4 regions of the Shewanella sp. KJ2020 genome follow, and region 1 is predicted to be linked to each of the others. Evidence: predicted binding sites of a transcription regulator. Region 1 holds the regulator's gene; each other region holds the start of a gene.
What was found. Region 1 encodes NrdR, which represses ribonucleotide reductase genes. Its sites were predicted from a motif close to AAACACNANATNTNGTGTTT; they were not measured.
Positions count from the first base shown of each region.

Region 1 (3,168 bases):
CCCCTGAGCGCCAAGGATTTTCATCGCCTGATAAAGCACCAACTCATTAGCCAATCCCGCGCCGATAAAGGCACCCGCTAAGGTTGCTCCCGCTTCGATAAGCACCTGATTACAGCTTTTGCCTAAATAGCTTAATAGTGCGGGCAAGGAGATTCGACCTTCGATGGCCGGTAATTGGAGACAAGTCACATGGAGAGGTAACTGCGCCATAAAGTCTGGCGAATAAGGCTCTGTCGAGACTAATAAAATAGGGGATTCAATCGCAAATAGTGCAGCCCTAATAGGCATGCGGCAACGACTATCTAAAATCACCCGCAGTGGTTGTAAGACCTGCGCTTCACTCAATTGCGCAGTTAAACTGCCAAGCTCTGAATATCGCACATTCAGTGAAGGGTCGTCTGCCAGTACTGTTTCAATACCAGTGACCAGCGCGCAGGAACGTAATCGTAAGCGCTGCACATCGCGGCGAGCTTCAGGGCCAGTTATCCACTTAGACGCGCCGTTTGATAGTGCGGTTTTACCATCGAGACTCGCGGCAAGCTTTACCGTCACCCAAGGCCGGCCCGACTCCATACGCTGCATAAAACCTAGATTTAAAGCGTAAGCTTCGTCGCGGTGCAAGCCAACATCCACTTCAATGCCCGCATCGCGCAGCATTTGAATACCACGCCCGCCTACCTGCGGATTGGGATCTTCAACCGCTACCACCACACGTTTAACACCAATATTGATCAGCGCTAAGGCGCAGGGCGGCGTACGGCCATAATGGCTGCAGGGTTCTAAGGTAACATAGGCAGTCGCGCCGCGGGCAGAATCGCCTGCCATGCGCAGCGCATGCACTTCGGCGTGGGGCTCTCCGGCTTTTTGATGATAACCTTCACCGACAATTTGATTATCGTTAACGATAACGCAGCCGACGCTAGGGTTGGGTCTAGTGGTATAAAAACCTTTTCGCGCCAATTGGATAGCACGGCTCATCATTTTAATGTCGAGTACGGACCAACTTATGTTCAAGCTCATGTTCAACCCTGTTGTTAAAGGTTTTAGCCTTGAGGGAGGATGCAAGGCATGTCGCCTCTCACTTCAATTGCCCTATACAAGGTGATTATTTTTGTAATTTCGCAATCGCCTCACCAAATTCAGACACATCTTCAAAGGCGCGATACACAGAGGCGAAACGAATATAGGCAACCTTATCGAGGTTCATTAACTGTTCCATCATCAAATTACCAATCATCTCCGATGGCACTTCCCGTTCGCCCGTAGCACGCAGAGTGGATTTGATTTTGCTGAGCGCCTGTTCAATTTCATCCATAGACACGGGGCGTTTCTCAACGGCGCGCAACATGCCACTTTGGAGTTTTTCTTCATCGAAGGGTTGGCGTGAACCATCGCGCTTAATCACCCGTGGCATCACTAACTCGGCGCCTTCGAAGGTGGTAAATCTTTCATGGCATTCGGTGCATTCTCGGCGACGGCGCACTTGATGGCCTTCCGCCACTAATCGAGAATCGATCACTTTAGTATCTGTCGCGCTGCAAAATGGACAATGCATTGAGCCTCCTGCCAGTGAATGGCGTAAAGCCGTTGGCTTTACGATGTTATCTAAGGTTAACCTGTTTGGTTTAAGTCTAAGATTTTAGCAATAAAAATGGCCGCTTAATGCGGCCATGGGATTTTATCCTATTTATGGGCTGAGGTTAACCACCTGATGCTTGTTAGGCTCAGCACCACAAAAAGGAAGCTATTTACAGATTAACCGTAAACAGGGAAACGTGCGCACAGCGCCAATACTTGGCCCTTCACTCGCTCAATTACCGCTGGATTGTGGGCATCGTCAAGGATGTCACAGATCCAGCCAGTTAACTCCTTCGCTTCAGCTTCTTTAAAGCCACGGCGAGTGATCGCTGGCGTACCGATACGAACACCCGAAGTCACAAAGGGTGAACGTGGGTCATTTGGCACTGAGTTTTTGTTCACGGTAATGTTAGCGCTACCTAAGGCGGCATCGGCTTCTTTACCGGTTAAATCGCGACCGATTAAGTCCACCAGCATTAAGTGGTTGCTGGTTCCGCCAGAGACGATTTTGTAACCGCGTTCAAGGAAGACTTCAACCATAGCTTTAGCGTTATTAACCACTTGCTGTTGGTACACTTTAAATTCTGGCTCTAGGGCTTCTTTGAAGGCTACCGCTTTACCAGCGATAACATGCATCAATGGACCACCTTGACCGCCTGGGAATACCGCAGAGTTGAGCTTTTTGTATAACTCTTCATCATCGGCAGCAGACAGAATGATACCGCCACGGGGGCCGGCTAAGGTCTTGTGAGTGGTTGAGGTCACAACGTGAGCGTGTGGTACTGGGTTTGGATACACGCCAGCGGCGATAAGACCGGCCACGTGCGCCATGTCGACAAACAGGTAAGCACCGATTTTGTCTGCAATTTCACGCATTCTTGCCCAATCAACGATACCTGAATAAGCAGAGAAACCACCGATCATCATCTTAGGCTTGTGTTCTACGGCCAGACGTTCCATTTCGTCGTAGTCGATTTTGCCTGATTCATCGATGCCGTAAGGAATAATGTTGTACAGTCTACCGGAGAAGTTTACAGGTGAACCATGGGTCAAGTGACCACCATGAGCGAGGTTCATACCTAAAACGGTATCGCCTGGTTTTAACAATGCCATGTAAACGGCGCTGTTTGCCTGTGAACCTGAGTGAGGTTGTACGTTTGCGTAAGTCGCACCAAACAGTTGTTTTGCACGCTCAATCGCTAAGGTTTCAACTACGTCCACATACTCACAACCACCGTAGTAACGCTTGCCTGGATAGCCTTCGGCGTACTTATTGGTTAACTGTGAACCTTGCGCTTCCATCACGCGTGGACTGGTGTAGTTTTCAGAAGCAATCAGCTCAATATGCTCTTCTTGACGCAGAGTTTCGTTCTGAATTGCGTTGAACAGTTCCGGATCATAATCTGCGATATTCATATCTTTTTTCAGCATTGCTTACTCCAGCTGCCAATTCTTATAGGTAGGGTTGCGCGGTATTCTACTCGGAACGCGACCACAATCCCAGTATTTGAGACATGAAATTCCTAGAGGTTGTACTTGAACTTGGCTCATTGCCGAGTTGAGTTCGGCGCGTAATCGAGTAGAATTAGC
Region 1 covers NZ_JAKUKD010000031.1:185,224-188,391, reverse strand. Annotated here, with positions in the region: gene ribD (bifunctional diaminohydroxyphosphoribosylaminopyrimidine deaminase/5-amino-6-(5-phosphoribosylamino)uracil reductase RibD) at 1-1,020, opposite strand, end outside; gene nrdR (transcriptional regulator NrdR) at 1,106-1,555, opposite strand; gene glyA (serine hydroxymethyltransferase) at 1,756-3,009, opposite strand.

Region 2 (3,168 bases), on a different contig from region 1:
GTCGCATTAGAAATTTGTGACGAGGTTTCCGACGGCATTAATGCCGACAAGGTCGAGTTACGCAAACCGTACTGCTTAATGTCGCTGCGCAGTGATTCCCAGTCTAAATGCAATGGTTCATGACAAATCTTATCTAAGTCACGCTTATAGGTATCGATAGGTAAAATACCTTGGGAGTAGGTGGTCTCGTGGAATAACGGACAGGCACCTTGCTCCTTTGCCAGATTCATTGATGCTTTGAGTAGATAATATTGAATCGCCTCAAAGGTCTTGTGGGTCAGATTGTTAGCACTGCCATCGGAATACTTCATACCATTTTTGGCTAAGTAGTTGGCAAAGTTAATGACCCCAATACCCAATGTACGGCGATTCATCGAGGCAATTTGTGCCGCCTTAATCGGATAATCTTGATAATCCAATAGGTTATCTAACGCTCGAACGGCGAGATCCGCTAATGGCTCGAGTTCTGACAGGTTTTTGATCGCACCTAAGTTTAGGGCTGACAAGGTACAAAGTGCGATTTCACCATTAGGATCATCAATATTGTTCAATGGCTTAGTCGGCAGCGCGATTTCAAGACACAGGTTAGATTGTCTGATCGGCGCGACTTTTGAATCGAACGGACTGTGGGTGTTGCAGTGATCCACGTTCTGAATGTAGATACGGCCCGTTGAGGCGCGCTCTTGCATCATCAGTGAAAACAGCTCCACCGCCTTGAGGGTTTTCTTACGAATGCTGCTGTCCTGCTCGTATTGCAGATAGAGGCGCTCGAATTCGCTTTGATCTTCGAAGAAGGCATCGTACAGGCCTGGCACATCCGATGGGCTGAATAGGCTGATATTTTCGCCTTTAATCAGGCGCTGATACATAAGTTTATTCAGCTGCACACCGTAGTCTAAATGACGGATACGGTTATCTTCCACGCCGCGGTTATTTTTCAATACCAGCAGAGATTCGACTTCTAAATGCCAAATAGGGTAGAACAGGGTCGCAGCACCGCCACGCACGCCGCCTTGGGAACAAGACTTCACCGCGGTTTGGAAATACTTATAGAAAGGTAAACAACCGGTGTGGAAGGCTTCACCACCACGGATTGGGCTACCTAGGGCGCGAATACGACCGGCGTTGATACCAATGCCCGCACGTTGGCTGACGTATTTCACGATAGATGATGCGGTTGCGTTGATGGAATCTAAGCTGTCACCGCATTCGATCAGTACGCAAGAGCTGAACTGACGTGTTGGGGTACGTACCCCCGCCATGATCGGCGTGGGTAAAGATATCTTAAAGGTCGATACCGCATCATAGAAATCTTTGACGTATTTCAGGCGCGTTTCTTTGGGATAACGGGCAAACAAACAGGCCGCCACCAGAATATAGAGGAACTGGGCGCTTTCGTAGATCTCGTGGGTCACACGGTTTTGAACTAAATACTTGCCTTCGAGCTGTTTAACGGCCGCATAGGAGAAGTCCATATCGCGCCAATGGTCGATATAGGTATCCATGATATCGAGTTCTTCACGGGTGTAATCCTGCAGAATGTGCATATCATACTTGCCCAATTCCACCAGTTTAGTCACATGATCATACAGTGCTGGCGGCGCGAACTGACCAAAGGCCTTCTTACGTAAATGAAACACGGCTAAACGCGCCGCGAGGAACTGATAGTCCGGTGATTCTGGTGAAATTAAATCCGCTGCGGCTTTGATAATGGTTTCGTGGATGGCTTCGGTGTGAATGCCATCGAAAAATTGCAGGTGCGAGCGAAGTTCAACTTCAGAAACAGAAACGTTTTTTAATCCCTTGGCTGCCCAAGTAATTACGCGGTGAATTTTGTCGAGATCGATGTTCTCACGTTCACCACAGCGTTTTGTGACTGTCATAGTGCTATTCATTGAAGAGAGGCCTTGGTTTTTTGATATCTATTGCGGTGAACGGATCACCGTACGTTTCCTTGTAAAACAATCAACAAACGTCCCTTAAATACAGCTAGCTCGTTAATACTGAGCCAATTAAGCGGGGAGTTTCTAGTGTGTCTGATTGCTACCGATACACAAGATATGGTGTTTAAAATAATCTGAGATACAAGATAGTGAGGTTTGAGCGCTTTTGCAAGTTAGAATTCAGGGGGTATCTTGTGGATATCTTGAGGATAAGCTTCAGTGTTAGTAATAGCTAACCCTGAAGCTCAATTTCGCACTAGTGTAAAAGATCTATGTGGACTTTTTGTGCGATCTCACCAAAGATCGCGATCGCTAAAATAAACAGCAGTCTCCATAGGCACAGATTCGCACCATGCAATCATCGCGCGGCAATCAAGGCATCGAGTACGGCCAGCGGTGAAGCAAATTGCGCTAAGGCGGGCCAGTTCTGCGGATTATCCTCTTCATGCAGATAACCCCATAATGCGACCCCACCCAGCATGGCGGCGGCTTGGGCGGCGAGTAAATCCCGCTCGGCATCCCCTAAATACAAAATATGTTCAGGGGCACAGTTAAGCTGCTGCGCGCCAAGGAGCATAGGCGCACTATGGGGCTTAGCATAACGGGTGGAATCGCCGCTGATCATCACCGCCATTCGTCGGTGCAAATTCAGTTTTTGCAATAAAGGCCGAGTAAAGCGGGCGGGTTTATTGGTGATCACACCAAATGGCAGCCCCTGTAAATCGAGCCAATCGAGTAGAGCAGCAATGCCAGTGAATAACTGGCATTGATCACCATTAATGCGTTGATAGTGGGCGAGTAGGCCCTGCTGCAGTTGCTGACGCAGGGCATCACTGGCATGGGGAATCGCTGCATCCACAAGGGCAAAGCTGCCGTGGGATGCGGCGCTGCGAAGTGACTCAAAGGGTTTGGCTTCAATCCCCGCGTCCAGCAGACTTAAGTTAAGTGCCTGCACAAGATCCGGCGCGGTATCGGCAAGCGTGCCATCAAGGTCAAATAATACGCCTTTTACCTGTGCAAGACTCATCTTAATCAGCCCTTTGGGTGGCGATCATATAATTCACATCCACATTAGGAGTGTACTTAAAGATCCCCGTCAGTGGGTTATAGCTGATACCTAGGGCATCTTTGCAGATCAAATCGGTATTATCCACCAGGGCAATCAACTCCGATGGTTTAATGAATTTATTGTGATTATGGGTGCCAATCGGCAGCATTTTCAGCA
Region 2 covers NZ_JAKUKD010000004.1:51,658-54,825, reverse strand. Annotated here, with positions in the region: gene nrdA (class 1a ribonucleoside-diphosphate reductase subunit alpha) at 1-1,895, opposite strand, end outside; gene MJO46_RS02365 (HAD family hydrolase) at 2,302-2,970, opposite strand; gene ubiG (bifunctional 2-polyprenyl-6-hydroxyphenol methylase/3-demethylubiquinol 3-O-methyltransferase UbiG) at 2,972-3,168, opposite strand, start outside.
Region 2: nrdA (class 1a ribonucleoside-diphosphate reductase subunit alpha) is a predicted target of NrdR. The motif match lies at 2,050-2,069, and genes of this name have one in related genera.

Region 3 (3,168 bases), on a different contig from region 1:
TCGACAAGAAACGGGCTTTATGGATTTATTCGCCCGTGGCCGGGAATATGTTAGCAGTTTGACCGATAAATTTTCCCTAGGGACTAAATCCAACCCAGGCATGATTGCCGTGATGTCCCAGTCCATGGGGATTTTAGAGCAAAGACACAAACGGGTTCGCCTAATGGGCGATCCGCCGGATATCCTTGTTGTGCCAGAAGTTGCCAATATTGGCACTATGGAGTTTCACCGCGCCGATGAGGCGATTGCCGCAGGTGAGGCTGCCGTTGCGAAGGTGGCCCATTTGATAGAGGCTGCGATGTGGAAGGGCTAATGTAGACGGAAGGGCTGAAACTGTGCCGCTTTAACTCAAAGATTTGAGTTTTAAAACAATTGGCTTATTTTTTGCTTTAAAAAGTCACGCAGTTTTAGACGCCGAATATTTGACATGAGTTCTATTTTAAATACCTCAAATCTTAATCGCAGCAACACCAGTATTGCCGATGCCTACGGCCTCAATAGCCAAAAAGCGAGCACGGCCAAGACGGAATCGAGTACTGAAAAACCCTCATCCCAGAAAGGCACGGCTCAGACCGAATCGGCGGGGGCAGATGCGATTGCACTGTCACCACGGGCGCTGCGGGCACAAAAAATCCAAGCGATGTCGAAGGATTTTTTTTCTAACGGTCAATTCAGTGTAACGGATATTCCTGCGTTAGTGTCTCGTTTACAGAAGGATGGCATCCTCTCGGAGAGTCAGCTTGAACGTCTATCGCAAAATGGGATTAATCCACTTACTACAGAGAAGACGAACACCCAATCTCTGCAGGACTTCATCGATGATGAGCTTAAGTCACTGAGTAAAACGTCTCCTAACAGCCCATTGATCAACACCTTAGCCGATGCTAAGCATGTACTAACGAATATGGATGATGCCCAGTCCCCTCTTTTAGCCCAAAAAGCGGCCAAAGTGTTTGGACAATTAACGGATTATTTAAACTCAAATCCTCCCATGACGGACACGCAAAAGCAGCAATGGCAGGGACTTAAATCCACCATGCAAGTGGCCTCGTCTATGGGATCTCAGCAGTCGGCCCTTGGGCAGTTGAGTAGTTATTTAGCTTTGGCAAAGCGTTAACTAGCCTGCTTTTTTACTCAGGTCAAGGCTCTACTTGCAGATCATAGGGCTTTGCTACAGTTCTTCTTTGTTCTTTTCTTCCATCTTCTAAATCATGATCTGGATCATGGAAGTTTCAACACCGATATCGCTTAATGCTCTATATATTGTGCTTACTGATTATTTAATCACTATATATAGTGTTAATTTTAGTCGAGATGGAGAGGAACTGAACAATGCCAGTCGTGATTAAGCGGGATGGTTGCCGCACGCCTTTTGATGAGACAAGGATAAGAGATGCAGTTATCGCCGCTGCAAACTCAGTTGGGATAGAGGATGCCGACTATGCCGCCACCGTGGCCGCTTGTGTCAGTCAACGGGTGGCATCTTTAGCCGAAGTCGATATCCACCATTTGCAAGATGCCGTTGAAAATCTGCTGATGGAGGGACCCTATAAGTCATTGGCTCGGGTGTATATTGAGTATCGCCATGATAGGGATATTTGCCGCGAAGCCACCAGTAAATTGAATTTAGAAATTCGTGGTCTGGTTGAGCAGAGCAATGCTGCGCTGCTGAATGAAAATGCTAATAAAGACTCGAAAGTTATCCCGACCCAGCGGGATTTACTCGCGGGGATTGTGGCTAAACATTATGCCAAGAGCCATATTTTGCCAAAGGATGTCGTGGCTGCCCATGAAGCAGGGGAAATCCACTACCACGATTTAGATTATTCGCCATTCTTCCCCATGTTTAACTGCATGCTGATTGATCTGGCTGGCATGCTAACCCACGGTTTTAAAATGGGTAATGCCGAGATTGAAACACCCAAATCGATCTCAACGGCAACCGCTGTCACCGCCCAAATCATCGCCCAAGTGGCCAGCCATATCTATGGCGGTACAACCATCAATCGAATCGATGAAGTGTTAGCGCCCTTCGTGGCAAAGAGCTATGACAAACACTATCAAGTTGCATTGAACTGGCAGATTAAAGATGCCAAGGCTTTTGCTACGGCGCAAACCGAAAAAGAATGCCACGATGCTTTTCAGTCACTCGAGTATGAAGTCAATACCTTACACACGGCTAACGGCCAAACACCCTTCGTTACCTTTGGTTTTGGTTTAGGCACTTCGTGGGAGTCACGCCTGATTCAGCAATCTATGCTCAAAGTGCGCATGGCCGGCCTAGGAAAAAACCGTAAAACCGCGGTCTTCCCCAAATTAGTGTTTGCCATTCGAGATGGTATTAACCATAAAGCGGGCGATTGCAACTACGATGTCAAACAAATGGCCTTGAAATGCGCGAGCATGCGGATGTATCCCGACATTTTAAACTACGAGCAGGTTGAAAAGGTCACTGGTTCATTCAAAACGCCCATGGGATGTCGTAGCTTTTTAGGCACCTATAAAGAAAATGGTGAGCTGGTCCATGAAGGGCGTAATAACCTCGGGGTGGTAAGCCTTAACCTGCCACGCATTGCCCTAGAGGCCAAGGGGAATGAAGCCGAATTTTACCGTATTTTAGATGAACGCCTATTACTTGCCCGCAGGGCCCTAGATACCCGTATTGAACGTTTGAACGGCGTGAAAGCCCGAGTGGCCCCGATTCTTTATATGGAAGGTGCCTGTGGCGTGCGCTTACGTGCCGATGACGACATAGCTCAGATATTCAAAAATGGCCGCGCGTCTATCTCATTAGGCTATATAGGGTTGCATGAAACCATCAATGCACTCTATGGCACAGAACACCATGTCTTTGATAATGCAGCACTGCGTGAAAAAGCCGTGGCAATCGTGGCCCATTTAAAAGCGGCAACAGAAGCGTGGAAGAACGAGACAGGTTATGGGTTTAGTTTATACAGCACGCCAAGCGAGAGCCTGTGCAGCCGTTTTTGTAAACTCGATGCAAAACAATTTGGTGTCGTCGCAGGCGTCACGGATAAGGGATATTACACCAATAGCTTCCATTTGGACGTTGAAAAGCATGTTAATCCCTATGATAAGATTGATTTTGAACAACCTTATCCCGCCATCGCCAATGGTGGTTTTATCTGCTACGGCGAATATCCCAAT
Region 3 covers NZ_JAKUKD010000008.1:78,613-81,780, reverse strand. Annotated here, with positions in the region: gene rssA (patatin-like phospholipase RssA) at 1-313, shown strand, start outside; gene MJO46_RS04605 (hypothetical protein) at 428-1,117, shown strand; gene nrdD (anaerobic ribonucleoside-triphosphate reductase) at 1,333-3,168, shown strand, end outside.
Region 3: nrdD (anaerobic ribonucleoside-triphosphate reductase) is a predicted target of NrdR. The motif match lies at 1,283-1,302, and genes of this name have one in related genera.

Region 4 (3,168 bases), on a different contig from region 1:
GGAAAAAGGAACTGCTTTAGGGCTAAACGCCGGGCTGGGGAATTTAGGGGTTTCGGGCATGCAACTCTTTGCCCCGTTGGTGATTTCTGCCAGCGTCTTTGGTGGCCTAGAGGGAGCACCGCTGACCCAAGTCATGGCAAATGGCGAAAATCAGACTATTTGGTTGCAAAACGCGGCCTTTGTCTGGGTGCCGCTGATTATTATCGGCACTATCGCCGCTTGGTTTGGCATGAATGATATTACCGATGCCAAATCTTCCTTTAAAGAACAGGCAGTGGTATTTAAGCGCCGACATACTTGGCTTATGTGCTGGTTATATATGGGCACCTTTGGCAGTTTCATCGGTTTTGCCGCGGGCTTCCCCCTACTCTCTGGGATGTTATTCCCTGAGGTGGACCCAGTAAAATTTGCCTTTATTGGCCCACTTGCCGGGGCACTGGCAAGACCCGTCGGCGGTAAACTGGCGGATATCTTCGGCGGCGCTAGGGTAACCTTAGTCAACTTTCTCTTTATGGCGATTGGGGTCTGTGGGGTATTATTTTTCCTCCCCAATTCGGGTGAAAGTGGCAATTTCTTCGGCTTCTTCGCCATGTTTGTTCTGTTATTTATCACCACAGGTATAGGCAATGGTTCTACTTTCCGCATGGTGCCAGTGATGTTCTTGACCCTAAGGCAAAGAGCATTAGGTAAAGGCATGGAAAGACAGGCAGAAATCGAAGGAAACCGAGAATCCGCCGCGGTACTCGGATTTATTTCAGCGATAGCGGCCTATGGCGGATTTTTTATCCCTAAGGCCTATGGCACATCGATGAGTTTAACTGGCGCGGTAGACACCGCCCTCTATGGATTCATCGTCTTTTATGCCAGTTGTGTCGCGATAACCTGGTGGTTTTACGCCCGTCCCCGTGCGGAAATCACTTGCTAAACATTAGCTAACTCATTGTAGGCACACGGTATATTCTGTGTGCCTACAAGATAAATGAACTTGTTAAAAAAGGTGGCACAATGTCAACATTATCGACCGATAAACCCTTAGTCTATGCCTGCTCAGGTTGCTCGAATGTGGCGCAATTAGCCAATGATGTAGCCTTAACCTTAGACCGCACAGGTGTGATGCAGATGTCATGTATTGCGGGAGTGGGCGGAAATATTAAATCTATCGTCAAACTCGCTCAGTCTGGGCGGCCCATATTGGCGTTGGATGGCTGCAAACTCAATTGCGTTAAGCAAAGCTTAGCACTGCAAAAAATCACCCCCACATGGCATATCGAACTCACTCAATTAGGCTATAAAAAACAAGAGCAAGTAGATTGTGATCTGGCAGATAGCTACCGCTTATTACAATATATCTATCAAACAACACTGCACACGTCTCCCTCTAAACTGAACTAAGATCCCGCTATTTGGGCTGCTAACACGCCCTCTTCTCCCTGCCATTTCAATCTCCGGCGCAAAGCACAAAAAGTTGATCTTGATCAAATCAAGATTTGACGTCCCGGTTACTATAAATCTATATATAGTGTCTAAATAAAAAATTAAGCACAACATATGGGAATTTTAACCTTTAACAGCTTCCAACCACAGGTCTGTTTCCAAGAAGTGCCCGATGAGGTAGCGCTCGCCTTCACCATTACTGGCTGCCCGCTACGCTGCCAAGGATGCCATAGCCAAGATAGCTGGGATCCACAGATTGGCATTGAGTTGAATAGATTGGCATTCGAGGATTATTTACATCGTTATCAGGGTCTTGTGAGTTGCATCTTATTTTTTGGTGGAGAATGGAATCCCCAAGCACTGATTGAAAAACTATTAATTGCCAAAACGATGGGGCTTAAAACCTGCCTATACACAGGCAAAGAAAAAGTCCCACAGAAAATTGTCCAGCAACTGGATTTTCTCAAAACAGGGGCTTGGCTGCCAACACGGGGAGGTTTAGAGAAACCAACAACGAATCAAAGATTTATGGATTTAAAAACAGGAAACTTACTCAACTATAAATTCAGGGAATAGCAGAATGTCAGCACTTAATCCTCAGCAACTACAGCAAAAAATCGCCTTTATCAAACACTACCAACAGGCCAACAATGCCGCCGATGCCTCCCCTTTAGATGCGAATGCGAATGTCACCCACAAAAACATCGCCACCTTAGAAACTGAGTTAATGAAAGACTATTTCATCGACATTAATCGCGCCCTAGTAAAACAAAAAATTGCGGATCTTTTTGACGATGGCTTAGCTGAAGAATATATCCGTCAAATTACGGAACATGAAATATACGTACACGATGAAACCAGCCTAAAACCCTATTGTGCTTCGATTTCAATGTACCCTTTTTTATTAAATGGCCTAACCCAACTTGGGGGCGAATCTAAGGCACCTCAACACTTAGAATCCTTTTGTGGCAGCTTTGTTAACTTAGTCTTCGCTATCAGTGCGCAATTTGCAGGCGCAATAGCAACGGTCGAATTTTTAATTTATTTCGACTATTTTGCCCGTAAAGACTATGGCGAACATTATCTTAACGATCATAGACACGCGATAGAAAATCATCTTCAGCATGTCGTCTATGCATTAAATCAACCCGCGGCGGCAAGGGGATATCAAAGTGTCTTCTGGAATATTTCAGTTTATGATAAACATTATTTTGAGGCTATGTTTGGCCAATTTGTGTTCCCCGACTTTACTTCACCAGATTGGCATTCCATCCGTGAATTACAAGCCTTTTTCTTGGACTGGTTTAACCGTGAGCGAAGCAAAGCGGTACTCACCTTCCCGGTGATCACCGCCGCAATGCTCACGGATCAGGGTAAGGTAAAAGATACTGATTTTGCTCAGATCTGCGCCAAAAATATGAGTGAAGGTGGGGCCTTCTTTGTTTATCAATCACAAAATGCCGATTCGCTGGCTTCCTGTTGCCGGCTACGTAATGAGATCAGCGATCACTCATTCTCCTACAGTCTAGGCGCGGGAGGCGTCGCAACGGGGTCAATCAATGTGATCACCGTTAATATGAATAGATTAATTCAAGATAAACGGGATCTGCACACTGAAATAGTCAAAGTTCAAAAGTACCAAATCGCCTATCGAAAATTGATGGAAGATCATTTAGCAAATGGCATGTTACCTGTGTATGACGCAGGGTTTATCTCCCTCGACAAACAATTCCT
Region 4 covers NZ_JAKUKD010000002.1:286,711-289,878, reverse strand. Annotated here, with positions in the region: gene MJO46_RS01570 (MFS transporter) at 1-925, shown strand, start outside; gene MJO46_RS01565 (putative zinc-binding protein) at 1,006-1,392, shown strand; gene nrdG (anaerobic ribonucleoside-triphosphate reductase activating protein) at 1,549-2,010, shown strand; gene nrdD (anaerobic ribonucleoside-triphosphate reductase) at 2,015-3,168, shown strand, end outside.
Region 4: nrdG (anaerobic ribonucleoside-triphosphate reductase activating protein) is a predicted target of NrdR. The motif match lies at 1,506-1,525, and genes of this name have one in related genera.